2 linked regions of the Methylotuvimicrobium sp. KM2 genome follow. The protein of the gene in region 1 interacts with the protein of each later gene in a pairwise test. Links are inferred from orthologs where the notes say so. Each region holds a gene or a part of one and is shown in the gene's direction. Other genes may lie near its edges. The genes, in order: nth and aceE.

The links.
Region 2: the proteins of nth (region 1) and aceE interact in binary tests that used the Escherichia coli proteins (3 or more experiments, as listed by UniProt). The link is inferred for Methylotuvimicrobium sp. KM2 from one-to-one orthologs.

Annotation. Positions count from the first base shown.
Region 1 is NZ_CP150634.1:475,543-488,613, reverse strand. What follows is about bases 7,071-10,069. They hold nth (endonuclease III), read left to right. Parts: upstream 7,071-8,253; coding sequence 8,254-8,886; downstream 8,887-10,069. Other genes in these bases: WJM45_RS02165 (hypothetical protein), read left to right, coding at 9,859-10,069; WJM45_RS02175 (electron transport complex subunit E), read left to right, coding at 7,568-8,257; rsxG (electron transport complex subunit RsxG), read left to right, coding at 7,071-7,568. Also shown: gmd (GDP-mannose 4,6-dehydratase), read right to left, coding at 1-256; WJM45_RS02205 (carbonic anhydrase family protein), read left to right, coding at 643-2,856; electron transport complex subunit RsxA, read left to right, coding at 3,122-3,703; electron transport complex subunit RsxB, read left to right, coding at 3,885-4,418; electron transport complex subunit RsxC, read left to right, coding at 4,411-5,895; electron transport complex subunit RsxD, read left to right, coding at 5,896-6,927; more of rsxG, read left to right, coding at 6,924-7,070; more of WJM45_RS02165, read left to right, coding at 10,070-10,188; WJM45_RS02160 (DUF692 domain-containing protein), read left to right, coding at 10,303-11,154; WJM45_RS02155 (putative DNA-binding domain-containing protein), read left to right, coding at 11,135-11,902; WJM45_RS02150 (thermonuclease family protein), read right to left, coding at 12,009-12,830. UniProt on the Escherichia coli protein: DNA repair enzyme that has both DNA N-glycosylase activity and AP-lyase activity. The DNA N-glycosylase activity releases various damaged pyrimidines from DNA by cleaving the N-glycosidic bond, leaving an AP (apurinic/apyrimidinic) site.
Region 2 is NZ_CP150634.1:1,970,667-1,987,554, reverse strand. What follows is about bases 6,181-9,435. They hold aceE (pyruvate dehydrogenase (acetyl-transferring), homodimeric type), read left to right. Parts: upstream 6,181-6,556; coding sequence 6,557-9,235; downstream 9,236-9,435. Other genes in these bases: aceF (dihydrolipoyllysine-residue acetyltransferase), read left to right, coding at 9,252-9,435. In the rest of the region: WJM45_RS08410 (5-(carboxyamino)imidazole ribonucleotide synthase), read right to left, coding at 1-474; purE (5-(carboxyamino)imidazole ribonucleotide mutase), read right to left, coding at 474-968; edd (phosphogluconate dehydratase), read left to right, coding at 1,497-3,317; WJM45_RS08395 (bifunctional 4-hydroxy-2-oxoglutarate aldolase/2-dehydro-3-deoxy-phosphogluconate aldolase), read left to right, coding at 3,373-4,023; gltA (citrate synthase), read left to right, coding at 4,357-5,655; more of aceF, read left to right, coding at 9,436-10,565; lpdA (dihydrolipoyl dehydrogenase), read left to right, coding at 10,666-12,105; WJM45_RS08370 (phosphoribosylglycinamide formyltransferase), read left to right, coding at 12,496-13,080; WJM45_RS08365 (hypothetical protein), read left to right, coding at 14,032-14,235; WJM45_RS08360 (hypothetical protein), read left to right, coding at 14,232-14,426; WJM45_RS08355 (L,D-transpeptidase family protein), read right to left, coding at 14,637-15,650; WJM45_RS08350 (hypothetical protein), read left to right, coding at 16,052-16,222. UniProt on the Escherichia coli protein: Component of the pyruvate dehydrogenase (PDH) complex, that catalyzes the overall conversion of pyruvate to acetyl-CoA and CO(2).

The DNA of each region.
Region 1 (13,071 bases):
GGTTATACACTTCATCCGGCTGTACTTCTTGCAAAATGCGGGTCAGATTGGAAGAATCGGTCAAATCGCCGTAATGCAATACGAACTTTTGATTTTCGACATGCGGGTCTTGGTATATATGATCGACCCGTTGTGTATTGAATAGAGAGGCGCGGCGTTTGATGCCGTGAACTTCATAGCCTTTCTCGAGTAAAAACTCGGCCAAATAAGATCCGTCCTGCCCGGTGATGCCGGTAATTAATGCTTTTTTTGTCATAAAATGCTCATTTTAGTTACTCATTCGCAAATCATATTAATGTTGCGAAATAAATTTTGTGACACCAAGACAAACCCTTTGCCGGTCAAATTTCGGCACAGGCTTATCGAAGCACCTAAATATAGTGTTCGCACATCAAATTTCGGTTTTTTAAAACCCTCACCCCAGCCCTCTCCCACTGTGGGCGAGGGAGTCGAATGCCGAAATTTCATGTGCGATAGGTATATTCAAAAGATTGCTCAAGAAAGAATCTTAGGTATGCCGCCGGCATCCTCGTCAAGCGGGAATTGCTGTAATAAACCCGTTGTGTGCGTTATATTCTTCTAGGCGGACTATAATAGTTCAGCACCTTAATTTAAGAAACCCAGCGTTAACCGGATAAAATCATGTTAAAAAATCAGCCTTTGATGAGCGAACGCAAGCACATTTTCGGCTTTACCGCCAGCCTTAGGCGCGATTTTCCCGCCGGCGTCGTGGTTTTTTTGGTCGCCGTGCCGTTATCGCTAGGCATCGCACTGGCATCCGGCGCACCGCTGTTTTCAGGACTGATTGCCGGAATCATCGGCGGACTGGTCGTTTCCGGTTTAAGCGGATCATCTCTGGGTATAAGCGGGCCCGCTGCCGGTATTGCGATTATCGCCCATGGAGCGATACAAAGTCTTGGCTTTGAAGCCTTTCTGCTAAGCGTCGTTATCGCAGGTTTCATTCAGGTGATCATGGGACGAATCGGAGCCGGCATCGTCGGCTATTATTTCCCATCCGCGGTCATATCCGGCATGTTGACCGGAATCGGCATTATCATTTTTCTGAAACAGATACCGCATGCATTCGGCTACGACGTAGATTACGAAGGCGATATCTTCTTTACACAAAGCGACCAATTCACAACGACATCCGAATTGATCCATATGCTCGATTTTATTTCTCCCAGCGCGGTCATTATTTCGTTGGCCTCGCTGGCTATTCTACTGCTTTGGGAGTCGCCATTCATTAAACGATACCGTTTTACGCAATGGATTCACGGCGCATTGGCGGCCATATTAACCGGCGTAGCGTTTAATCAACTATTCCTCGGATGGTTTCCCGAGTTGGCTTTGAGCGGCAATCATTTGGTTTCATTGCCCGAGGTCGATCGAGCCTTCGAACTGATTGCTTACCTAACGCTGCCGGATTTTTCGCAAATCACCAACCCATCGGTTTACACGACCGGGTTCACCCTAGCCATGGTTGCCAGTCTTGAAACTCTATTGTGCGTCAAAGCCGTCGATAAGCTAGACCCGTATAAAAGAGTGACGCCAAATGATAGGGAACTGAAAGCACAGGGCATCGGCAACATTTGTTCCGGCTTGTTAGGCGGCATCCCGATCGCCCAAGTCATCGTACGCAGCTCTGCCAATATCCTATCGGGCGGCAGAACCAAGGCCTCGGCTTTCATTCATGGCATATTATTACTAACAGCGGTAATATCGATTCCCGGCCTCTTGAATACCATTCCGCTGGCTAGTCTTGCGGCGGTTTTGTTAGTCATCGGTTACCAGATGGCGGACTTGCGTCGCTTCATAACGATGTACCGAACGGGGATATATCACTTCACCCCCTTTGCCGCGACTGTGCTTGGGCTTATTTTTACCGACATGCTAACCGGCATTGCGATCGGCATGAGCATCGCACTGTTTTTTATTTTGCTGGAAAATTTAAAAGTCGGTTTTTATCTGCATCAGGAACAAAAAGCCAATAAAAACTTCATTACTTTATCGGAACACGTTTCTTTTCTTAATAAAGCCAATATCCTGCAATTACTTGACCAACTTCCCGAAAATTCCGAGGTCGTTATCGATGCAACCGGCTCCAAATACATCGACTTCGACGTCTATGAAATCATACAAAACTTTAAAACCGAAGCCGAACGCAAAAATATTCATTTAGTTATCGAAAACCTGAGGGGTTACGGCGTTCTCGAGCCGGTGCAAAGAGTTCATCCGCTCGACAAAGAATCGCAACAGTCGCTGACGCCGGCAGATGTTTTAGAAATCTTAAAAGCAGGCAACCAACGATTCGTCTACAATCTTAAAGCCAACCGTAACCTGTTGGAACAAATTAATGAAACCGTCGAAGGCCAGTTTCCGTTTGCGATTATTCTTAGCTGCATCGATTCGCGCACCTCGGCCGAATTAATTTTCGACCAAGGTTTAGGCGACATATTCAGCGTTCGCATTGCCGGCAATGTTATTAATAACGATATATTAGGCAGCATGGAATTTGCGTGTAAATTAGCTGGTTCCAAGCTGATTGTCGTGCTCGGCCATAGCCACTGCGGCGCAATCAAAGGCGCCTGCGCAGACACCAAACTCGATCACCTAACCGGCTTGCTCGATAAGATTCGCCCTGCGGTCGACTCGGTTAAAAACGGCCGGCTAGCTCGAATCAGCAAACCTGACGACTCTCTCGTTGAACAAATTGCCGAACGCAACGTCGAAATCATGGTAAAACAAATCAGACAGCAGAGCCCTCTTCTGAATGCGATGGCAAATAGCGGCGAAATCGGAATAATCGGCGCCATGTATAATATTGAAAACGGTATAGTGAGTTTTTTTGAATAGTATACGTCTACATTGTCGCAGCCGAACAACAAAACCATAGCAACAACCCTAGCTTATTAAATCAACCGCAACAAATCCGCCGAGTTTTTGTTTTTTGGCGAATATCGCTATAATGCACGGTCTTGTTCGTTATAGATCAACAGGCCTTGGTTTGCAGAATAATTCTTTAGTGTTATAGTTGGTTATTATCGCTTGAAATACGTTGTCTTGAAAATGCAACATTTCCAATTACCCTTTTCCGGCCTATCCGGATTTAGTTCAGCCGATGAAAGAATATCTAATCATTCTGATAAGCACGATACTGGTCAATAATTTTGTACTGGTAAGATTTTTAGGATTATGCCCTTTTATGGGCGTCTCCCGAAAACTGGAAACGGCCTTGGGAATGGGGTTCGCGACGACTTTTGTACTGACCTTATCCGCCGTTTGCAGTTATTTGGCGAATCGTTATCTGTTGATTCCACTAGAACTGGAATATTTACGTACGATCACCTTTATCGTCGTGATTGCCTTTGTCGTGCAATTTACCGAAATGGTCGTTCACAAAACCAGTCCGCTCCTTTACCAGGTATTGGGAATTTTTTTGCCGCTGATTACCACTAATTGCGCGGTTCTAGGCGTTGCCCTGCTGAACGTACAAACCCAACACGGCTTCTTGGAATCGGCTTTATACGGTTTCGGCGCCGCGGTCGGTTTTTCGCTGGTATTGACCCTTTTTTCGACGCTACGCGAAAGAATCGACGTTGCCGACGTCCCCCTGCCGTTCAAAGGCAACTCGATAGCGCTAGTAACGGCCGGATTAATGTCCATGGCCTTCATGGGATTCAGCGGCTTAGTTAAAGGCTAGACAGCCAATCAATTTCACGTAATCGCTCACGCAAACCCATTCTAATTTTACATTTACCCTCGACACACGCAGGGCGAATGTAAAATGCAATAAACCTCATGCCATCAGTGCAAAGCGATGGAACGATGAACGTGGATTGTTACTCAAATACCAATTATTCTAATTCGACCAGATAAATCCGATGATACTAATCATTTGCATCACATTTGCCGTATTTGGCGTAATACTCGGATTTTCGGCCATCTATTTTAGGGTCGAAGGCGATCCGATTGTCGATAAAATCGAAGCGATTCTTCCGCAAACGCAATGCGGGCAATGCAGCTTTCCCGGCTGCCGTCCTTATGCCGAAGCGATCGCTGCCGGCGATGCCGATATTAACCAATGCCCGCCGGGAGGACAAGACGGCGTCGAAGCGCTGGCCGACTTACTGGGCGTCGAAGCAAAACCGCTCAACGCCGAATTCGGCGAAGAAAAACCCAAAAGCGTCGCGGTCATCATCGAGGACCTGTGCATCGGCTGCACCAAATGCATTCAAGCTTGCCCGGTCGATGCGATACTTGGCTCCGCGAAGATGATGCATACCGTGATAGCCGACGAATGCACAGGCTGCGAGCTTTGCGTCGACCCTTGCCCGGTCGATTGCATCGTTATGGAGCCGATACCCGAAGACCTAAACAACTGGCAATGGCCGGAACCGGTAAAGAAATATGCTTAAAACTTGGCGCTTTCATGGCGGCTTGCGCCTGCCCGCCCATAAAAACCTTTCGGCACACCGGCCGATCGTTAATGCTGAGCTGCCGAAACAACTGATCTATCCTTTGCAACAAAGGCCCGGCGTACAACTCAAAGCGACCGTCGCTCCTGGCGATACTGTGCTGCGCGGCCAAATCATCGCAGATTCCGATCATTTCCTGGCAACCCCGCTTCATGCAGCAAGCTCGGGTACTGTTAAATCAATTGAAGATCGCATCATACCCCACCCCTCCGGCTTATCGGATCCGTGCATCATCATCGACACCGACGGACGCGATGAAGCATTGCCGCCGGAACCCGTTGAAGATTACCGCTTAGAGCCCGCTGCTACGTTGCGCGCCAAAATCCGCCAAGCAGGCATTGTCGGTCTCGGCGGCGCGGCGTTCCCTACCTCGATCAAGCTGAACCCGGGACCGCAACGCCATATCGACACGCTGATATTGAACGGCGCCGAATGCGAACCCTATATCACCTGCGACAATGTCCTGATGCAAGCCGAACCGGATGCTATCGTTCAAGGCGCGCTGATTTTGATGCATGCGCTGCAAGTCGGCGATGGTATTATCGCCGTCGAAGATCATATGACCGAAGCGTTTCAGGCATTATCGGCCGCCATCGAACAATCGAGGGATCGCCGACTGACCGTAGTGAAAATCCCTGCCCTGTATCCGACCGGAGGGGAAAAACAATTAATCCGCGTCGTTACCGGCAAAGAAACGCCGTCAGGCGGCATTCCGGCCGATGTGGGCGTAATTTGTCAAAACGTCGGCACGGCCGCGGCCGTGTATAACGCCATTTGCCGCGGCCTACCGTTAACCGAGCGAGTCGTGACCGTCACCGGCCAAGGCGTAAAACAACAACAAAACATGCGCGCGCGCATCGGCACGCCGATTAGCGATCTGATCAACCAATGCGGCGGCTATCAAGACTCTGTGGAGCGTTTGATCATGGGCGGCCCCATGATGGGTTTCGCGTTGCCCGAGGACGACATACCAATCGTCAAGGCCACCAACTGCATTCTAGCCGCCGCCGGATCCGAAGTCGCTACAAGTAAAGAGACCCGGCCTTGTATTCGCTGCGGCGATTGCGCGAAAGCCTGCCCGGTAGACTTGCTGCCGCAACAGCTTTACTGGCATAGCCGAGCCGGCAATTTGGAGAAATGCAAAGAATTTAGCCTATTCGATTGTATCGAATGCGGCTGTTGCGAGGTTGTTTGTCCAAGCCAGATCCCATTGGTGCAATATTACCGAGCCGCGAAAAGTAAGACCATCGCCAAGGCCAAAGAGGCTGAAAAAGCAGCCATCGCGAAACGCCGGCACGACTTCCTTCTTGAACGCAAGGCTCGTGAACAGGCCGAGAGAGCCGAACGCTCTCGCCGCAAAAAAGAAGCCCTAGCCAAATTAAAAGCCGCTGAAACCGCCACCGAAGGAGCGGAATAAATGAAATTCTCAACCGTCATGTCGCCGCACCTTCAACCTGTCAACAGTGTTGACCGGGTCATGCTGCAAGTCTTGTTGGCCTTGATTCCCGGCATTGCCGCGATGACTTGGTTTTTCGGCATCGGCGTCTTAATCAACATTGCCCTAGCAGTTGCCGTTGCACTGCTTGCCGAAGCATCGATTCTGGGCTTACGCGGCAGACCGATCGGCTCGACGCTCAAAGACTTGAGCGCCATCGTGACCGCGGTGCTACTAGCCATTTCGCTGCCGGTTATTGCGCCATGGTGGATTACCGTCGTAGGTGTCTTGTTCGCGATCGTAATCGCCAAACATTTATACGGCGGCTTGGGTTACAACCCGTTCAATCCTGCGATGGCTGGCTATGTCTTACTATTGGTCTCGTTTCCAATGCAAATGACCGCTTGGCTCGCGCCAATCGAACTCGGCTCGGCCGCATTGAACGAAGTCGACTGGCTTAAATTGATTTTTCTCGAGCAACTACCGGCAAACATCGAATTCGATGCAGTCACGATGGCCACACCGCTAGATAGCGTCAGGACTCAATTGGGGCTAGGCAGATCGGTACCGGAAATAAAAACCGATTCCGTTTTCGGACTTTTAGCAGGAAAAGGTTGGGAATGGGTGGCCGGAGGCTATTTGCTTGGCGGGCTCTGGCTCATGTGGCGTAAAATCATCGGCTGGCAAATTCCGGTCGGATTGCTGCTTGGACTCGGTCTATTCGCGAGTATCTGTTATGCGATCGACAACAATCAGTTTGCCGCGCCAAGTTTTCACTTAGTCGCCGGCGCGACGATGCTGGGCGCATTTTTCATCGCAACCGATCCTGTGACCGCAGCCACATCGGTTAATGGCCGGCTTATTTATGGACTACTTATCGGTTCGTTGGTTTATGTAATTCGTGTTTGGGGCGGCTACCCGGATGCAATGGCTTTCGCGGTTTTATTGGGTAATTTAACGGCGCCGGCAATCGATTATTTCACGCGGCCTCGCGTCTTCGGTCAAAAAGCATGAACGCTATTATTAAAAAAACTTTATCGGCAGCCGCGATATTGGGCGGATTTTCGTTGCTGGGCCTGGGCTTAACCTCACTCACTTTTCATAAAACCGAAGCCAAAATACAGGAAAATGAACGGCAGGCCTTACTGACCAATTTAAAAGCCGTGATCCCCGAGTCGCTTTACGACAACGACATCGTCAACGATACGCTCGAAGTGACCGACCTCAACCAGGGCTCCACAAAACCGACAGTCATTTATCGCGCCCGACAACAAGGCAAGCCGGTCGCCGCGGTCATGACGGTGATAACACCTAACGGTTATAGCGGCAATATCAGCCTGTTGGTAGCCGTAAAAACCGATGGCACTATTAGCGGCGTCCGGACCCTTTCGCATCGCGAAACACCAGGCCTTGGCGACCGCATTGAAATCGAGCGTAGCGACTGGATTTCATCATTCGATGGTAAATCGCTCGACGAGCCTCACCAATCGCAATGGGACGTTAAGCGCGATGGCGGCCACTTCGACCAATTGACCGGCGCAACGATCACGCCGCGAGCGGTTGTAGGGGCCGTTAAAAACGCATTGCTTTATTTCAAGCATAACCAGGCCCGGATTTTTTCAACGACAAAATCGACTCCCGAAGGAGGAAATTAATGTTCTCCGAATACAGTAAAATCGTCAAAGACGGCTTATGGCTCAATAATCAAGCCTTCGTCGCATTACTCGGACTGTGCCCGCTGCTTGCCGTAAGCAACACGGTCATTAACGGTCTCGGACTAGGCCTTGCGACGACGATGACATTGGTCATGTCGAACACGATCGTCTCACTGATACGTAACTTCGTTCCCGACGAAATCCGTTTACCGGTTTTCGTACTGGTCATTGCCAGCGTGGTCACGATGATCGAACTCGCGATGAACGCGTGGTTCTTCGGACTTTATAAAATCCTCGGCATTTTCATTCCGTTGATCGTCACCAACTGCTCTATCATCGGCCGGGCCGAAGCGTATGCTTCAAAGCAACGTGCCGACAAGGCTTTATTAGACGGCCTATCGATGGGCCTCGGCTTTACCTTTGCCCTAGTAACGCTTGGCAGTTTGCGTGAAATCATCGGTTCGGGAACTTTATTCGCGAAGGCCGAATTGATGTTCGGCGAAGCGGCTAAAACCTGGCAAATCGATGTGATAACCGATTATTCCGGTATGTTGCTGGCAATTTTACCGCCCGGCGCGTTTATCGGCCTCGGCTTGTTGATCGCATTAAAAAATATTATCGACGCCAAGGTCGAACAGCGTAAACCGGCACATATTCAGATCCCGATTCAAGCCGCCCAGGAACAGTGAACCAAACCAAACGTCAGGCAATTTTCGACAAACTGGCGGCAGCGACACCGGAACCGACTACCGAACTAACATACTCGTCGCCTTTCGAACTGCTTATCGCTGTCGTATTGTCGGCCCAAGCCACCGACAAGGGCGTCAACAAAGCCACGGCACAATTATTCCCCATCGCCAATACGCCCGAATCGATTTTGAACCTAGGCGAAGCCGGTTTAAAGGAACATATCAAGACTATCGGGCTGTTCAACAGCAAGGCTGCAAACATCATTCAACTGTGTCGGCAAGTGCTCGAAAAACACAATGGACAGATTCCGCAAACCCGCGACGAGCTCGAAGCGTTACCCGGCGTCGGCCGTAAAACGGCAAACGTCATTTTGAACACCGCGTTCGGCCACCCGACGATTGCAGTCGACACCCATATCTTCCGAGTCGCGAACAGAACACGTATCGCCCCAGGAAAAAACGTGCTCGAAGTCGAACGAAAACTGGACAAATACGTCCCGAAAGCCCACAAAAAAGATGCGCATCATCTGCTGATCCTTCACGGCCGATATACTTGCACGGCAAGAAAACCGAAATGCCCGGACTGTATCATCGTCGAGCTCTGCGAATTCAAGGAGAAGACTGTTTAAATCTATTTCACCATGAAGATCATGAAGAATCAGAAGTTAATTCAATAGATTACCTGATTAGCAAGATGCTTCAGCTTGCCGAAACCAAGTGTCCAAGCAGGGGCCAGTCGTAGTCGCAAAAACTAAAATATGCTGTTACCCAAGCTCCAGCTTGGGTAACCTGTTCAGGAAGCTCTAGCTTCCCGACAATCAAGAAAAATTGAACGAGCGAGTCGCGGGGTTGATTGAGAGTGAGCGGAGGTTGTGTCGGTCTCAGGAAGCTGGAGCTTCCGGGGTGTTTTTCCCAAGCTGGAGCTTGGGAAAGAGCGTGAAAGTGTTTAATGAAATTATTGGGTTCAATTACTCCCTTTTGACTGAAAAAGCGTATAAGAACGAGAAGGTGTGGGGTATGCCTAGCGAGGATGTCGGCGGCTGGGAGCCGCCGTCAAGCCCCCATGGACGGGTTCACGGCGCTCCTCGATAGGCATACCCCATACCCAACAAAGTTGAACGATTCTTCAGTAAGAAGGGAATAAGTCACAAAAGTAAAACACTGCTAACTGCTAACTGCTAACTGCTAACTATTGACCCTGCAAAAAGCCGTTGTATCCTTATTAATAAACATTTCCGCTGTTTGCATGCCTCGCCAAAACATTGTAAAAAGAGGAACTGATCTTGTTGCTGCGCTGTCGCAGCAATGTTGCAATACTGTACTTAGGATTTGATCGCAAATAACTTCCCTATTTTTGGAGGGTTCGGTAACTCGATTGGCAGGTGTCGGCGGCAGGGAAAGCCGCCGTCAAGCCTACATGGACGTATTCACGGCGCCCTGCCAAGCGAGTTACCGAACACTCAACAAAGCTCATAGTTGCAGGACGTTATTTATCACGAAATCCTTAACGCAATTCATAAACGATTCAGATTTTTTTGCTAACCTTACAAGGTGTTAATCAATCTGATTTTTTTCACAACCAAAACACACTGGGATTTATTATGAAAAAGATGAACAAATCGCCATTCGCTGCCGCAATGGGCACCGCTATGGTTTCTACTCTCGCTTTATCTACTGCGCACGCCGAGGCTAATCCATTCGGTATGACCGAACTCTCTTCCGGTTACATGCAAGTCGCCGAGGCCGAAATGACCTGCGGCGAAGGCAAATGCGGCGGCATGACCAGCACGCCGAAAATGGAAGAAGGCAAATGCGCCGGCAAAAAAGACGAAAAGCCGGCTGCCGACAAGTCAAGTAAGGAAATGACTTGCGGAGAAGGCAAATGCGGCGGAATGACAAAACCGGAAGGCGATGCCGATAAAACTAAATAAAATGAAGCGAAACGGCTTTCATTAAAATTTTGCTTTACTTCAAACAAAGCAATTGCGTCCTAATAGAGGGTGATCCAATCACCCTCTATCCAGCAAAAAACAGCAGGTGTTCCGATGAACACGACTCAACATCTAGTCCGTGGCGTAGGCCTCGGTTTACGCCGAACTTTTCTAAATAACATCGTCGACACGCCGCCCGCATCAGTCGATTTTTACGAAATCGCTCCCGAAAACTGGATAACGATCGGCGGCAAATTCGGCCGGCAACTGCGCAATATGACCGAGCGTTTCGACTTCGTTTGTCACGGACTCTCCTTATCGATCGGTAGCACCGACCCGCTTGACGAAACCTTTATCAAGGCCGTCAAATCATTCATGGCCGAACACGGCATAAAACTGTATAGCGAGCACCTTAGCTATTGCAGCAAAGACGGCCACCTGTACGATCTGATGCCGATCCCTTTTACCGAAGAAGCGATTACTCATACCGCTGCGCGCATTCGCCGCGTTCAGGACATTCTCGAACAAAAAATCGCGATCGAAAATGTTTCCTATTATGCGGCGCCGGGCCGTGAAATGGATGAAATCGATTTTTTCAACGCCGTGGTCAACGAAACCGATTGCGACATCTTGCTCGATCTCAACAATATCTATGTCAACAGCATCAATCATGGCTACGATGCCGAAACATTTTTAAAAGCGATTCCTGCACAGCGAATCGCCTATGCACATATTGCCGGCCATTATGTCGAAGCCGAGGACTTTTTAGTCGACACGCACGGCGCTCCGGTCATCGACCCGGTTTGGAAACTACTTGGCAAGGCTTACGAACTCTACGGCATATTCCCAACCTTGCTGGAGCGGGACTTCAACATTCCGCCACTACCGGAATTAATCAAGGAAACCGAAACGATCGCCGCCATTCAACAGGCTTGGGAAAAGCAACATGAGCGTAGAACAGCATAAAACCAAAATCGATTTCAAAGCCAAACAGCAAGAATTTGCCGCTTTCATCAGAAATCCCGACCGAAACCCGGCTCCGGACGATGTGGCCCCGGAACGCATGTCGATGTACCGCGAGTTGTTTTTTAATAATGTCGAAAGCTTTTTATCGAGCAATTTTCCGGTATTGAAATCGCTGCTCTCGCAGGAAAACTGGCTTGCGCTCGCGCGGGACTTTTATTCGGAACACCGCAGCAGCACACCCTATTTTTCCGAAATCCCCGAAGAATTCTTGGATTATTTGCAAAACGAACGCCAGTGTCCGGACGACTTGCCCTTCATGCTCGAACTCGCGCATTACGAATGGGTGGAAATGGCGTTGGCAATCGCAAAAGAAGAAGCGCCCGCAACCATTGCGTCTGAGATAAATTTAAGGTCTTTGCCGTTATTTTTGTCGCCGCTGGCTTGGCTTTTAGCCTATCGTTTTCCGGTTCATCAAATTTCGACAGACTTTATTCCGTATGAAGCGCCCGAGCAACCCAGTTTTTTGATCGTTTACCGGGCGCCGGACGATAGCGTGAAGTTCATGCAAATAACGCCATCGACCTATCGTCTTTTGGAGATCGTGCAGAATACTCCGGGAATCACTGCCGAATCTTGCTTAACGCAGCTCGCCGGCGAACTCCAGGCAAGCGATACGCAGCTGGTTATCGACCAAGGCTTAAAAAGCTTACGCGAATTAGCGGATAAATCGATTATTTATAGCGCTTAAAACTTCAAAGTGGGTCGTGCACGCACAGCGCCCCTTCAAGCTTCAAAATTGGTGTAGTTTAACTTCAACTATTAAGGCGAACATAGCTTTATTTATCACGAAATCCTCAGAGTATCTTAACCGAACTAGGATGACGGATCAGCATCGAAAAATGTTTCTTGGACCGATTGAGCCAACCGCGAATTTCGACTTCTTTGCCGACATATCCTTGAAGGCTTGGAAAGAGGTCGAGATTGGCGCGCTCAATGCGAAAATCGACGCGCTCGCTAAGCGACAAATACACATATTTACGCGTCGTTCTAATTTGTTTAACGCGCCCGGAAATTCGCTGCCAGCCTCTATGATTACCCGCTTGAAGACTTGAAGCCGGCTTGATTCGATATTCAGGCAGTCTCCAGATACCTCTAGAGTTTTTTTCGGCTTCATCCTGAGCACGAATCAATTCCCCGCTATAAAGCAAATTCGGCGGAAAAATACTGAGCGCAGCCAAGCCTAATCTAACCTGCTCTAAATTGAGATGCAGACCGTCCTCGGTAAATAAATGTGCGAGCGTCCGCCCGTATTTGTCCTTTTGTTCGCTATCGAAAACCAAACGCACGCGTTTGCCTTTTAGTGCGTTAGTTAACCAACGTTTAGCTTCTTCACCTCCAGCCTCCGCGTTTTTATTTCGCCCTTCGACCTCAGGCGCGTTGATGCCTAGTAAGCGGATTTTTCTGCCGTCTGCCAGCTTTACCGTGTCGCCGTCATAAACATACTGAATGCGTTGATAAGAATAGCCGGGGGTTATCGTAAGACGCTCGGCGCCTTCTCGTCGCTTGTCCGAAAAATATAATTTGCCGCTTTCATCTTGCCAACGATAAATTTCATCGGCGCAGGCGGTCGAGATAGCCAGCATTAAAACGAGTGATTTAAGTAAGGCGTGAAGCATGGATTTGAAAATGTTTATCCTAGAAAAAGAATTTCACATGAAGACCATGAAGAATAGGAAGTTAATTCAATAACTTATACCCATCGCAGATCAAAATTCGGCACCAGGGTGTCCGCCAAAGGACGCCGTGAACCCAGCACCTAAATTCCATAGTTCATTGACTATGGTTAACTATATTGGATAATTTAGGTGCTGGGTGAATACATCCCTGTAGGCTCTATGCCAGCTCCATGCTGGCCCC
Region 2 (16,888 bases), 1.5 Mb from region 1 along the record:
TAAATCGGCCGCAGAACGCGAAATGGCTTGACCTTTCCCGTCATAGCCAAATCTTCGAGTCTTCAAAATCGCCGGCCACCCAATTTCCGGCATAACTTCTTGCAAGCGCTCGAAACTATCGACAGCATAATAAGGCGCGGTCGGAATACCCAGCTCTCGAAAAAAATCCTTTTCGGTCAAGCGGTCCTGGCCTACCGCCAAGGCCTTAGCCGACGGGTAAACAGGCGTTTTTTCCGCAATAAAATCGATAATATCGACCGGAACGTTTTCGAATTCGTAAGTCACTACATCGCAGCGTTCGGCCATTTGCGTCAATAGAGTACGATCCGTATAGTCACCTTGCAAATGCTCGCCTAATTCGCTCGCACAAGCCTCGTCCGCCGGATCCAAAAACATGAATTGCAAGCCCAAGGGTTTTCCCGCCAATGCCAGCATTCTTGCCAATTGCCCGCCGCCCAAGATACCAATTATCATTATTCAACACTCCTCGGATCGGCATTCGCCAATACAGAATCAGTCTGCTGTTGTCTAAATAGCTGTAAAACTTCCCGGTATTCCGGATATTTATTACCGACTATTGCCGCCGCCAGCAACGCCGCATTAATCGCTCCCGCCTTTCCGATGGCTAGTGTTCCGACCGGAATACCGGCCGGCATTTGCACAATCGACAATAAAGAATCCATGCCGTTGAGCGCTTTGGATTGGATCGGCACGCCCAATACCGGAACCGCCGTTTTTGCAGCGACCATACCCGGTAAATGCGCCGCGCCGCCGGCGCCGGCGATGATCACCTCCAATCCTCTGCTTTCCGCAGCATCGGCATAAGCAAATAATTTATCCGGCGTTCGATGCGCGGAGACGACTTCAACTTCATGAGCAATACCAAACTGCTCAAGCTTTTCGGTCGCAAACCGCATCGTCTCCCAATCGGAAGTCGACCCCATAATGATTCCAACTAAAACAGTCATTTATGATTTCCTCTAAGCGCCATTTCCGATACCGGATCAACAAAGGCCGGCAATTGTACCCGACATCGATAAAGTTTAAAATCTGTCATTGATTCCAGCTTCCCTACCTACACCATCCGGCACGTACGCCTGGACGATTTTTGGCTATTTTGGTGCAAGCACCGGTTTAGATGTATAATTACAGCCTAAATTCGCCCTTCCAATGATTTAGACACAAGCGAGTGCGAAACAAGAATACATAAAAAACAAAGGCTTACAAAATTATTCTACCGGCCCAATATTTGCTTAAAGTGATAGAACAATAACTCAATCGCCTTCTGCTAAATAACACTTTTACCTTATCGCTTATGCAATCGCAAAAAACTTTAAAACAACGCGACTTAGTCTTATCCGACAAAGTTACCGACGCCATTCCCAAGACACGATAACTTAACGGCAGTCACTTTTCGAGCGAAGTGATAAAGACTCTTTATCATCGTTGATGATAATTGGCGATTCATACGCGACCTCCAACAGCAGGAAGATAAAATGCATCCTATTCTTAATTCAGTTACCGAAGAGATTATCGAACGCAGCCGTGAAAGCCGCGCCATATATTTAGCTAGAATTGATTCGGCGGTCAAAAAAGGCCCTCATCGCTCGGTGCTTGGCTGCGGCAATCTCGCGCATGGCTTCGCCGCTTGTGCCGCTACGGAAAAAGCAGACCTAGCCGGCGACCAAAAAGCCAATATCGCAATCGTATCTGCATATAACGACATGCTATCGGCCCACGAGCCTTATAAAGATTTTCCCACTCTAATCAAAGATGCAGCGAAAGAAGCCGGCGGCGTCGCGCAATTTGCCGGAGGCGTTCCTGCAATGTGCGACGGCGTCACGCAAGGCCAACCCGGCATGGAGCTTTCATTGTTCAGCCGTGACGTCATAGCGATGTCGACCGCAATTAGCTTAAGCCACAACATGTTCGACGCCGCCCTATATTTGGGAGTTTGCGATAAAATCGTACCCGGCTTATTAATAGGCGCATTGAGCTTCGGTCATCTTCCCGCCGTATTCGTGCCGGCCGGCCCAATGACCAGCGGCATTACCAACAAAGAAAAAGCACGCACCCGCCAAAAATACGCCGAAGGCAAAATCGGGCGCAAGGAACTGCTTGAATCCGAATCGAAAGCCTACCACGGCCCCGGCACTTGCACTTTTTACGGTACCGCGAACAGCAACCAAATGATGGTTGAAATCATGGGCCTACACCTTCCCGGAAGTTCATTCATCAATCCTTACACGCCGCTACGTGACGAACTGACTAAAGCGGCTACTAAGCAGGCACTGAAATTCACGGCACTAGGCAACGATTTCCGCCCCATCGGTCATGTCATCGACGAAAAAGCCATTGTCAATGCCATCGTCGGCCTGCTCGCCACCGGCGGTTCTACGAACCATACGATGCATTTAGTCGCCATCGCACGCTCAGCGGGCATCGTGATCAATTGGGACGATTTCGATAATCTATCGAAAGTAGTGCCGTTAATTGCCAAAATCTATCCGAACGGCCCTGCCGATGTAAATCATTTCCAAGCCGCCGGCGGTATGGGTGTGTTGATCGGCGAGCTATTACGCAACGGCTTGCTGCACGAAGACATCATCACTGTCGCCGACGAACGGGGCATGCAACACTATACTCAGGAGCCCAAACTCATCGACGGCCAATTAACTTGGGAGCCTTCCCCGGCAACCTCGCTTGACCCCGAAGTATTGTCTACCGTGGAAAAACCTTTTGCCAAGAGCGGTGGCCTGCATGTCATGCACGGTAATTTGGGACGCGGCATTTCAAAAGTTTCCGCCGTTAAAGAAGAACATCAAATCGTCGAAGCACCGGCCATTGTCTTCGATGATCAAGATGACCTAATGGATGCCTTCAAACGCGGTGAACTGGAAAAAGATTTTATTGCGGTCATACGATTCCAAGGACCGAAATCCAACGGCATGCCGGAACTGCATAAACTGACTCCGCCGCTGGGTTTATTACAAGACAAAGGGTTCAAAGTAGCTCTGGTGACAGACGGACGCATGTCCGGCGCCTCAGGCAAAGTTCCCTCGGCGATTCATATGTGTCCGGAATGCGCAGACGGCGGCCCACTAGCAAAAGTTCGTAATGGTGATATGATTCGTTTAAATGCACAAACCGGCGAAATCAATGTATTGGTCGACAATGCCGAATTCAATGCGCGCCGCCCGGCGGCAAACCACGCCAAAGACCACCATCACGGCATGGGCCGTGAATTGTTTGCTGGTTTCCGCTTGAATGCCTCTTCGGCAGAAACCGGGGCAACCAACGTGTTCCTCAACGACTAACCGCCTTGTCAATCGATTGACAACACATAACTAATCTATCGGAAACTCAATTTAAATGACACAGAACAATTGGAAACTTCACCCCTCTGCAGTGCTGAATGCGGGGCCCGTCATGCCCGTCATGGTCATCAAAAACCTCGAGGACGCAGTACCTCTAGCGCAAGCATTGACCGAAGGCGGCATCAAAGTCCTTGAAATCACGTTACGCACACCGATTGCGCTCGATACCATTAAGCTTATCAGCGAACAAGTCAAGGATGCCATCGTTGGCGTAGGCACAGTCACTACTCCGGAGCAATTGCAAGCCGCCGAAAATGCCGGTGCCGTATTTGCAATTAGTCCCGGACTGACGCCGACATTACTGAATGCCGCGGCAAATAGTAACATCGCATTAATCCCTGGAATCTCAACGATCTCAGAACTCATGTTAGGCATGGAATACGGCTTGGATCACTTTAAGTTTTTTCCTGCGGCTGCAGCCGGCGGCGTCAATATGTTAAAAGGTATTGCCGGCCCCATTCCTTCAGTAACATTCTGCCCAACCGGAGGAATATCGGCGAGTAACTATAATGAGTATCTAAGCTTACCGAATGTTGCCTGTGTTGGCGGGTCCTGGTTAGCACCGGATGATGCCGTCGCAGCCAAAAACTGGCCCAGAATTACCGAATTAGCTAAAACTGCAATCGAGAATGCCGTAAAAAAATAATGCACTTCAAGGCCTATTTATTTTTAAACATGCTGCCTGGCGGACTACGATAACTGATTGCACGTAATTATTCACACCCCCTATCGTTCCCACGCAGAGCGTGGTAACGCTAATTGCCGGGGGACTGAATAGTTACGATTGCATAACCACGAAATAGTTTATGGAAACTTTCTTTATAATCGGTGTTTTGAATTCCCGACATTAAAAAGAAATACGTAGCGTCTTACGTTTGTGCCGTTGCATTATTATTGTTGACAATAGTACGCCCGCGCGTTAATGGTTATAAATTTAACAGGCCGTGATATCACGAATACTTAACAGAAAGGTAATACCATGACAAACCACAACCAAGTAACGATACGAAATGAGGACGACCGGATTTCATGTGAACTACCTGTTCTACAAGGTACTATCGGTCCCGATGTCATCGATATCCGAACACTCTACCGTGATACGGGCGTATTCACATACGACCCGGGCTTCACATCCACCGCTAGTTGTAGTTCTAGAATCACTTTCATCGACGGCGACAAGGGGGTTCTCCTTTATCGAGGCTACCCTATCGAACAACTCGCCGAAAAATGCGATTTCATGGAGGTCTGCTACTTATTGCTGCATGATGAATTGCCGAATGGCCGGCAAATGCAAGAGTTTGTCAATGACATCACCTATCACACAATGGTACATGATCAACTGAACGACTTTTATAAGGGATTCCGTCGCGACGCCCATCCGATGGCGACCATTGTGGCCGTTGTGGGCGCGCTATCCGCGTTTTATCACCATGAACTGGACATTCGGTGTCCGATAGACCGAAACTTGTCCGCCATCCGCCTCATCGCCAAAATGCCGACGATCGTTGCGATGAGCCACAAATATAGTAGCGGCATGCCGTTCATGTACCCGCAAAACAAATTGGGTTATGTCGAAAACTTCATGTATATGATGCATGCGACACCTTGCGAAGACTATGTACAAAACCCTATTTTAGTCAGAGCAATGGACAGAATTTTGATTCTGCATGCCGATCACGAACAAAATGCATCAACCTCCACGGTCAGACTAGCCGGCTCATCCGGCGCCAATCCTTATGCGTGCATCACCTCCGGCATTGCTTGCCTGTGGGGGGCCGCTCACGGCGGTGCTAACGAGGCGGTACTCAGAATGCTGCTCGAAATCGGCGATGTTTCGAGAATCGGCGAATTCATCGACAAAGCGAAGGATAAAAACGATCCCTTTAGATTGATGGGCTTCGGGCATCGGGTTTATAAAAATTACGACCCGCGCGCCAAACTGATGCGCGAAACCTGCCATGAAGTGCTTAACGAACTCGGACTCCATGACGATCCGCTATTCAAGTTGGCACTGGAATTGGAACGCATCGCTTTGGAAGACGAATACTTCATCGAGAAAAAACTCTATCCGAATGTCGATTTTTATTCCGGCATCGTCATGAGAGCTCTGGGCATTCCAACAGTGATGTTCACGGCCATTTTCGCGATGGCCCGCTCAATCGGCTGGATTGCTCACTGGGATGAAATGATTTCCGACGATGAGCAAAAAATCGGGCGTCCGCGCCAGCTATACAAAGGTCACACACAGCGCGATGTCGTTTCAATCAGCGCGCGCTAATGTAGGATGGGTAGAGCGGAGCGAAACCCATCATGGAAGTAGCTATTCAGACTCCTGCATTTAAAGCAAGTTAGAACTTTGCCCCCTTTTATGCTGTTACCCAAGCTCCAGCTTGGGTAACCTGTTCAGGAAGCTCTAGCTTCCCGACAATCAAGGAAGATTGAACGAGCGGGTCAGAAGTTGATTGAGAATGTGCAGAGGTTGTGTCGGTCTCAGGAAGCTGGAGCTTCCGGGGTGTCTTTCCCAAGCTGGAGCTTGGGAAAGAGCGTGATGTGGGTCGGCCGTTTTTAACTTGATGCAAATGGGTTGCATGCCCCGCCCTGCCAAATTGTAATAAATCGCGGGACTGGTTAATGGCTGCGTTACCACAACTCTACCTGCGCTCAAACAATGCGACGGGCTTCCGTTTCGCTGCCGCATCCTCCGCCGCTAAGACTCAACAAACCGGAGCGCTGGTGTCATAACACCCGAAGCTGAGATTGGCAGGCGGGATTTTGTTTAAGCCCTGAGAAACAGACCGATAATGCAGTGAAAAATACCGACACTTCCGTTCTTTTTAACTTATGCGACAACCACGTTGACATTTACCACCTAAGAAGATGCGCATAACGCACCTCCCTTATGCTTTGAGCTCAACGAAACCATCTGAAATCTGCGTATACCCCAGGATAAGCTAAAGTTTAGATGCACAACGGCGCCGAAATTTTGTTAGCAATCAGTATAATGAATACCAAAAACATCACCGGTCGATCCCTAACAACTTAGACAAACATGCGAATAACAAGACAAGCGACCCTTGGCCGTTATAAAATTCGCGTTCTAAACGTTACTAACGACAAATGATCACCAAACTAACAGCGATTTTCAGATAGGAAAACCTACCTGATAAGTGGAGTTATAAATGAAAAACAATAAAAGTCCTGCGGTTGTCGAACAGGAAGATGTCGATCCTATCGAAACTCAGGAATGGATCGATGCACTGAAAGCAGTGATGGAAATCGAGGGCGAAACCCGCGTTCAGTATCTGATTGAGAAACTGGTCGCCGTCGCCAGACAATCGGGCTCTAATATACCGTTTAGCGCGACCACCGACTACATCAACACGATACCCGTCGATCAACAAATTCAATTTCCCGGCAACACCACTATCGAACAAAGAATACGGTCCTATGTCCGTTGGAACGCCATGATGATGGTGCTTCGCGCCAACAGAAACACCAATGTCGGCGGTCATATCGCCAGTTTCGCATCGGCGGCCACGCTCTACGATGTCGGCCAAAATCATTTCTGGCGAGCGCCATCCGAGCAACATGACGGAGACCTATTGTTCGTGCAAGGTCATTCGGCGCCCGGCGATTATGCCCGAGCTTTTTTACTCGACCGACTGACCGAAGAACAGATGGACAATTTCCGCCAGGAAGTCGACGGTAACGGACTTTCATCTTATCCGCACCCATGGCTGATGCCTGAGTTTTGGCAATTCCCGACCGTGTCGATGGGCCTAGGCCCCATTATGGCAATCTACCAAGCCCGATTCATGCGCTATTTGCAAGATCGAAGCCTAGCCGACACCTCCAATCGTAAAGTCTGGTGCTTCCTTGGCGACGGCGAGACCGACGAACCGGAGTCTCTCGGCGAAATCGGCATGGCAGGCCGCGAAAAACTGGACAATCTTATTTTTGTGGTCAATTGCAACCTACAACGACTGGATGGACCAGTTCGCGGCAACGGCAAAATCATTCAAGAATTGGAAGGCACCTTCCGAGGCGCCGGCTGGAATGTCATTAAACTGGTTTGGGGCCGCCATTGGGATAAGCTGTTGGCTAGAGACCATCAAGGCCTACTCGTCAAACGCATGATGGAATGCGTAGACGGCGACTATCAAACGTTCAAAGCCAAAGACGGTGCTTATGTCCGCGAGCACTTCTTCAACACGCCGGAATTGAAAGCGATGGTTGCTGATTTGTCCGATTTGGACATTTGGTTACTCAATAGAGGCGGCCATGATCCTGCAAAAATCTATGCAGCCTTCCATGCCGCAGTCAACCACCAAGGGCAACCGACCGTGGTTCTGGCAAAAACGATCAAAGGCTATTCGATGGGCGAGTCGGGCGAAGGCCAGAATATCTCGCACCAACAAAAGAAAATGAGCATCAACTCCCTGACTCGTTTTAGAGATCGTTACGAACTGCCGGTAACCAACGAACAAATTCAGGAGCTGCCTTACCTGAAGTTTCCTGAAGACTCGAAAGAACTGGCCTATATGAAAGAGCGCCGCGCCGAATTGGGCGGCTACCTGCCGAACAGAAGAACGAAATCCTACGCTTTGAATGTTCCCGTTCTATCGGACTTCAAATCCCTATTGGAAGCTACCGGCGAAGGACGCGAAATTTCGACAACAATGGCTTTCGTCAAAATGCTGAATATTTTGGTCAAGGACAAAAACATCGGTAAACGCATCGTACCGATCGTGCCGGACGAGTCGCGTACTTTTGGAATGGAAGGCATGTTTCGCCAATTAGGCATTTGGTCGCAAGTCGGACAACTCTATACCCCGCAGGATGCGGACCAATTAATGTTTTACAAAGAAGACAAAAACGGCCAAGTCTTGCAGGAAGGCATCAACGAAGCGGGCGGCATGTGCGATTGGATCGCGGCCGGAACATCCTATTCGACCCATAACGTGCCGATGATTCCGTTTTTCATCTTCTACTCGATGTTCGGCTTCCAACGCGTCGCCGATTTGATTTGGGCGGCTGCCGACCAACGCACACGCGGCTTCTTGCTTGGCGGAACGGCCGGAAGAACGACGCTCAACGGCGAGGGCCTACAGCACGAAGACGGACACAGCCATATTTTTGCCGGAACCGTCCCGAACTGCATTTCCTACGACCCGACCTTTTCGTATGAAATCGCGGTGATCATTCAAGACGGTTTGCGTCGGATGTACGTCGATCAAGAAGACATTTTCTATTACATCACCGTAATGAACGAGAATTACGAACATCCGGCAATGCCGAAAGGTATCGAGGAATCGATCCTTAAAGGTATGTACTCGTTCAAGAAAGGCGACGGCCGCGCCAAAACGCGCGTGCAATTGCTGGGTTCCGGCACGATTTTCCGCGAAGCCATCGCCGCAGCCGAACTTTTGCAAAACGACTGGAACGTAACAGCCGATCTCTGGAGCTGCACGAGCTTTACCGAATTGGCACGCGACGGACAAACTTGCGAACGATGGAACCGGCTACATCCGACCGAAGCCCCTAAAAAGCCTCATGTCACCGAATGCCTTGAAAATGCCAAAGGGCCTATCATCGCCGCAACCGACTACGTTCGCCTGTATGCCGAACAAATTCGCCCTTACCTATCGGCGCCTTATACTGTCTTGGGTACCGACGGTTTCGGCCGTTCGGATACTCGCGAATCCTTGCGCCGCTTCTTCGAAGTCAACCGTTATCATATCGCTGTCGCGGCACTGAAAAGCCTTGCGGATATCGGCGAATTCGAACTCGCAAAAGTCGAAACGGCCATTGCCAAATACGGCATTAACCCGGAAACTGTTGCCCCGTGGCGGCTTTAATTAAAGGAATTGGCACATGAGTGAATTGATTGAGATTAAAGTACCCGATCTCGGCGGCTCTAGCGAAGTCGACGTGGTCGAAATCCTTGTTCAACCCGGCGACACGATAGAAATCGAACAGCCCTTGGTCGTCTTGGAAAGTGACAAAGCCACGATGGATATGCCATCGACGATTGCCGGCACGGTTCGGGAACTCAAAATTAAAGTCGGTGACAAAGTATCCCAAGGGATAACCATCGCGACCGTCGAAGCTAGCGAACCCTCCGAACCTGAACAGAAGCCTCCGGTTTCAGAACCGAAACCGGCAACCGAAGCCACAAACAAGCAAGACAAGCCAATCGAGGAAAAACCGGCTGCAAGTGCCGCTTCGGCACCAGCCGCCTCCCCTGCTCCGACGCCGGCCGCTTCGATCGATTCCGAACCGAGCGGCCAACACCTTCCGCATGCAACGCCTGCTATTCGATTATTCGCCCGTGAATTGGGCGTCGACCTGAGTCTTATTAGGCAAGGCAGCGGCCGAAAGGGACGAATTCTAAAAGAAGACGTCAAAGCCTATGTCAAGCAAACCCTCAGCGAAGGCGTCAAATCTTCCGGAGCAGGCATCCCGGCGATCCCTGCCGTGGATTTCTCGCAGTTCGGCGAAACCGAAGTCTTGCCATTGAGTAAAATCAAACGCCTGACCGGGCAAAACATGAGCCGGGTTTGGCTGAATCTGCCAATGGTGACCCATCATGACGAAGCGGATATCACAGAATTGGAAGCCTTTCGCAAACAGATCAATGCCGAAAACAGTCCAAACGGTAAGGTCACCGGCTTGATCTTCATCATCAAGGCATTGGCAAACGCGCTGAAGCAGTTTCCGAATTTTAATGCTTCGTTGTCGCCGGACGGCGCAAGCCTGATCCTAAAAAAATACTGCCACATCGGCATCGCCGTCGACACGCCTAACGGTCTTGTCGTACCTGTACTGCGCGACGTCGACCGAAAAAGCATTTATGAATTATCGGCGGAACTGGCAACATTGAGCGAAAAAGCCCGCGCCGGCAAACTGGTGCCGAACGAAATGCAAGGCGGCTCAATGACGATCTCCAGTCTCGGCGGCATTGGCGGCACCGCATTCACACCGATCGTTAACGCACCGGAAGTCGCGATACTCGGTGTCACGCGAGCCAAAATGCAACCGGTTTGGGACGGTAAGGAATTCCAACCGCGTTTGATGTTGCCGCTAGACATGACCTATGACCATCGAGTCATCGATGGTGCCGAAGCGGCGCGTTTTATGGTCAAATTAACAGATTTTTTGACCGATATCAGACGGTTGATACTTTAAAAAAGCGCCTAGACTCAAACGTCGAGCACCGTTCGCCGGATACACACCGAGTAACGAAAAGATGCTCGGCGTCAAAACGCATACTTGATAAGGAATACTCATGACTGCAAATGCTGCTGCAAACGAATCCAAACTCCATGCCGAAGTCCTAGTCCTCGGCGGTGGCCCAGGCGGTTATACAGCCGCATTCCGTGCGGCCGACCTGGGCAAACAAGTCGTCATCGTCGAACGCTACCCGGTATTGGGCGGGGTATGTCTAAATGTCGGCTGCATTCCTTCCAAAGCGCTGCTGCACATGGCCCAAATCGTTCATGAAGCGCAGGAGTTCGCAAGCCATGGCGTCGATTTCGGCGCACCGAAATTTGACCTGGATAAAATCAGAAGCTGGAAAGAAAGCGTTACCGGGGGCCTGAACAAAGGGTTGGACGGCCTGGTAAAACAACGCAAAATCACGCGTATACAGGGAAACGGCTCGTTCGTATCGAAAAATGAATTGCAAGTCGATAATGATAACGGCACCCAATTGATTAGCTTCGATCAAGCCATTATCGCAGCCGGATCCGAACCGACAAAAATCCCGGTTTTCCCGAACGACGACCCGCGTCTGTGGGATTCGACCGGAGCGCTCCAATTACGCGAAATTCCGGAAAAACTGTTGATTGTCGGCGGCGGCATCATCGGCCTTGAAATGGCAACGGTCTATCATGCCCTGGGTTCCAAAATCAGCGTGGTCGAATTAATGGATCAGATTATTCCCGGTTGCGACAAAGACCTGGTTCGACCATTACACAACCGCATCAAAAAGCAATATGAGGCCATCTGGACGGAAACCCGCGTGACTGCGATCGAAGCCCTCGAAGAAGGCCTCATGGTCTCGTTCGAAGGCGATAAAGCCCCCGAGTCCGCCGTTTTCGATGCCGTGCTGGTTGCCGTGGGTCGTCGTCCCAATGGCAACAAAATCGGCGCGGAAAATGCCGGCATTCAAGTCACCGAACAAGGCTTTATCGAAGTCGACAAACAACAGCGTACGAACATTCCGCACATCTTCGCGATCGGCGACATCGTCGGCAATCCGATGCTGGCGCATAAAGCCGCTTATGAAGGTAAAATTGCCGCCGAAGTCATCGCCGGTCACAAAGCCGCATTCGATGCACTGACGATTCCATCGGTTGCCTATACCGACCCTGAAATCGCCTGGATGGGACTGACCGAAAACCAAGCGAAGGAACAAGGCATCGAGATCGAAAAAGGCGTATTCCCATGGGCGGCGAGCGGACGCTCGTTGAGCATGGGCCGCAGCGAAGGCATGACCAAAGTCATTTGCGACAAGGAAACCGGCCGCATCCTCGGTGCCGGCATCGTCGGCCCGCATGCCGGCGACTTGATTGCCGAAGCCGTATTGGCGTTGGAAATGGGTGCCGACGCCGAAGACGTCGCATTGACGATTCACCCGCACCCGACTTTATCGGAAACCTTTGCTTTCGCATCCGAAGTCGTCGCCGGCACGATCACAGACCTGTATCTCGGCAAAAAACGTTGATTCCTCAAAAGAAGGTAAGACAAAAAAGCATAGTAGGATATGTACCGCATAAGCGCCAACTAAAGGAAAGAACGCGTCATTCCGCCAGGGATTGGCGGAATCCAGTGCCACGGATGGCAATGCCTAGTAACTGTCCATCATTTACTTACCGAAGTTTAACGTAACTCGCCCGATAAAAACGGGAGGCAGGTTTTAAACAGTTACTTAGCCAATGAGTCCTCGACATCAATTATTGTCGTTTGACGCTCTCGGCCTCGAAATCGCGACGAAGGCGTCGCTCCCACAAAGCGTCGGGTGCTCTGTGGGAGCGATCCCCAGATCGTCCCTCACCTAGCGTTAGGTGAGGGAGAGCAAGGTGCGCTACGAACCATTAGTTAAATCATAACATCTATGAAAATAAGCTTTTTAGCTTCACACGGCGGCAGTTCCGCACGGAAAATCATCGAAACGATCGAACACGGGGGATTGACCGGGTTTGAAATCGGCATATTAATCACGAACAACAAAGATTCGGCAATTTATGATTGGTGCTTGACTCACGGCATCGAAGTTTTCCATATCAGCAGTAAAACCCACTCCGACAACGAAGACCAAGCCATCAAAAAAGCCTTACAATCCGCCGACACCGAATTGATCGTATTATCCGGCTACATGAAAAAAATCGGGCCGCAAACATTATCGGCCTATTCAGGCAAAATACTTAACATTCACCCGTCTCTCCTGCCGAAATTCGGCGGCCGTGGCATGTATGGCGATTTTGTGCATGCCGCCGTTCTCGAGGCGGGTGAAACCGTATCAGGCGCCACAGTACATTTCGTCACCGACGCCTATGACGAAGGGCCTTTGCTCTTACAAGAGGAAGTTCCTGTGCTATCCGGCGACACGGTCGAATCGCTCGGTCAAAGAGTCCGCGCGATCGAGGGTGATTTATATATAAATGCTCTCAAAAGACTCCCAACGACTGCCGATACTTAACGCAAACGCCGCCATGGTAATTGTTCAGCCCTGTATTTATACCTTTCGCACTTCAAATTTCGGCAGTGCCTGAGGAGGCGCCAGGGTGTGCGGCAAAGGCTTTGCCAGCATGGAGCTGGCATAGAGCCTACAGGGATGTATTTACCCAGCACCTAAATTCCATAGCCCTTTAGCTATGTTTAATATTATAGCTAATTTAGGTGCTGGGTTTACGGCGTCCTTTGACGGACACCCTGGTGCCGAATTTTGATCTGCGATGGGTATAAAACAAGTCATATGGCCCCCGCAAAGCGGAGGGCTTGACGGTTGTTAGCAGCTCCAAGGGCTGCCGTTGTTAAACGTTTGTGGTTTTATTAAAACTCACCCATTATCATCAGATTCATTGCCTTCGATATCGCACTTTTCCCTGTGATTTATCCGACCACTTCCACTACCAACCTCCGGCGATCCTAAACAGCGTAGCGCAATCCGGGAAGTTCGGAGCCACGCCAGTCCCGTATTCCGCTACGCTGCATACGGGCTACATGTACGCCTGCTTTGCCTTACTGTACGCTATTCGGCGTAATGCTAAACCCAGAGCTCTTTCATTATCCTAGAAAAAGCATTTCACCATGAAGATCATGAAGAATAAGAAGTTAACTCAATAACTTGTCATTCGTTTATGAACAACTTTCGCTCACCCGAAAGGTTAGCTGCAATGTTTAGGTAATCTATTGAAATACTTCATGTGCTTCATGGTTGAACTGCCGAATTTAGGATTATCCGAAAAAGAACAGTTGGAGTGTATTGTAGACCGTTCGTGCTGAGCTAAGTCGAAGCATGAAGGTTCTACAACACTTTCACAGGTTTGGTGAAAAAAGGATCTGAATTCTTACAATCGGGTAAATCGAGTGACTTTCATTAACCGAAAAGTCGGTGTACTATCGCCGATATATCGAAAAGGAGACGCTTATGTACGTATTTCCTGAAATGGGCCGCATCATCATTGTCGCGCTAATGATTGTCATTCCCGTGATGTTGATTTACCGAAAAGCCGGCTTTCATCCTGCCTGGGCATTACTGGTTTTTTTACCGGGATTCGGCTTGCTGCTGATTTTTTTACAATTAGCCTTATTGCCATGGCCTAATCAAAAAACAAACGATAGGAGCTCATGATGGAAGTTTTTCTAATCACGCTAATGGTGCTCTTGGTTATGTGGCTAGGCACGAAAATCATGGACAAAGCCGGACTACACAAAGCTTGGGTTTTATGCTTATTGATCCCGATCGTTAACATCTTCATGATATGGGTTTTTGCTTTCTGTCATTGGCCTAACTTAAAAGAAGATGTTAAACAAGACCTATAAACCTAAAAAAGCAGACTTCATGTGTTGTAGACCGTTCGTGCCGAACCAAGTCGAAGCAAAAACGGTCCAAATCATTATCTCAAACTACCCCTAGCACCCACGCGCATCAAGCTAAAAACAGCCAACCCGCATCATACTCTTTGCCAAGTTCCAGCTTGGGTAACCGCATAAAAGATCAGACAGCATGTGTTTTAGACCTAAAACAAAAAATTACTGCAAGCGATAAGTCGATTCGACCGCCGCTTCTCGTAAACCGATTTCCTCCTCAAAATCCGGCATATCCGGCAAACGTTCAAAAATCGGCACAGGATCGCCATCGAGAACGGTAAGCGCTTTTTTCAAAACCGCTTCATTCAACTCAGGAATCACCCCGTTATTCGCTTTGGCAATGAGCTGCATTGCTATATCGAGACGCTGTTCGAAAGTCGTTTCAACACCCTCTAAATCCGGATGCGCCTCGATATAGAGTTGATTATCGAGCCAGCCCGTTTTAATCTGTTGCTGCACGATTCGCACGGGCGTACCGACTGAAACCGAATGATATAACTGTTCGATATCTTCGGGATACATGCGAACACAACCATGAGTAATTTGCATACCGATACCGTAAATCTTATCGATATCGGTACCGTGAATCCGATATTCCCCTTTTAAAGCCAAATGCAAGGCATAAGCGCCCAAAGGATTATGCGGCCCCGGAGGCACCACGGCCGGCAGCGGATCGCCCATCGCCGCATGTTCCCGGCGAATCGACTCCGGAGGATACCAAGACGGGTCTTTAACTTTTTTGACGACTTTGGTTAAACCCAACGGCGTCTGCCAATCCTGACGCCCGACGCCATGCGCAAACGACATTACCGTACGCGGCATACCGGCTTGAGCCGGCGGATAATAATACATGCGATATTCGGCAATATTCAGCACAATACCTTCATGCGGTGTATCGGGAAGCACACGACGATTAGGCAAACGCACAACCTCATCTTGCTTGACCGACCAACGATCCACATCCTGATTCAGACGCACAATTTCGACTTGACCCAATGAAAAACGTCGAGCTATATCTAATAAAGTCTCATCCTGGTTAGCGCGAGTAAAAGGAAAATCGTCGGCATGCTCGGTAACCAAATTATCGTTAGGATCATCCGGCCAAGAATAAGTTACAGCATGGGCGCTACCCAAGAAACCCACCACCAACAAAGCGAATAATACGCGCGTATTCATCAAATTCACTATCTCAACAGCAAAAGTAGTATATCTACAAAATTGCCGAATTAAGCACCCGGCGAAATAACTCAATCATTACACCGAACGCATTAAATGAACCTGTTTTAAAACGCAAACAGCCTATCTAACTCGAAACGATAACGGCGCAAAGAGGATCGGCGCGTATTCTACCAAAGGATTCAAAAAAATCATTTTATTTCAACTAGATTCGCGAACCAATATTGTCTATCCTGCCCGTCTAAATTGCCGGGGTCATTTACAGAAATGATTTTGGCATTAAAACCCTAATTTCCAAATTCTAAATTGGGTGTATCCCTATAATGGACCCCAAAAACTGAACAACTAATTAAGGTGGTAACCTGCATGTATAAACCCGAGAAAGTGTAGAGGAAAAAATCATGCATAGAAAGAAACACAGTGCCCAATTTAAAGCCAAAGTGGCGCTAGAAGCCTTAAAAGGCGATAAGACCATCAATGAGATTGCCGGCGCGCACCAGGTCCACACCGAAACAGGTGTCGAACTGGAAAAAAGAAGCGCAAGCCGGGCTGGTCGAGTGCTTTACCGTTAAACGAGGCCGAAAGAACCGGCAACATGAAGCCGACCAGGAAGCGCTGTATAGCCAAATCGGGCAGTTGAAAGTCGAGTTGAACTGGCTTAAAAAAAGTCCGGGCTGTCCCTGTAAGCGAACGGCGCCAGTGGCTGGAACCGGTCCCGGGACCCTCATTGAGTTGTCAGTGCGCGTTAACCGGCGTGTCGCGTAGTCGCTATTACTACCGGCTATCGTTCCCACGCTCCGGAGCTCGCCGTTATACACAAGTACCGGTAAAGGTGCTGAACAGAGTTTATCGAATACCTGGGAACGCTACTGTTTGAAAAATCAATGGATATTGAAAGTCAATGGCTTTCTCTCGCCTAGCATTAGGTGAGGGACGACGAAGGCGTCGCTCCCACAAAGGGTCGGATGCTCTGTGGGAGCGATCCCCAGATCGCGATTTCGAAGCCTAGTGTGTTAAGCGACAATCAATGGTATCGAGGCCTCATTGGTTAAGATTGCAAAAGCGTAATTCAAGACTTATGTATAACGATGAGCACAGAGCATGGGACCGAGAATGGCCGTGGGGCTGAAAGCTTACAAAGTATATCTACAAAATTGCCGAATTAAGCACCCAGCGAAATAACTCAATCATTACACCGAACGCATTAAATGAACCTGTTTTAAAACGCAAACAGCCTA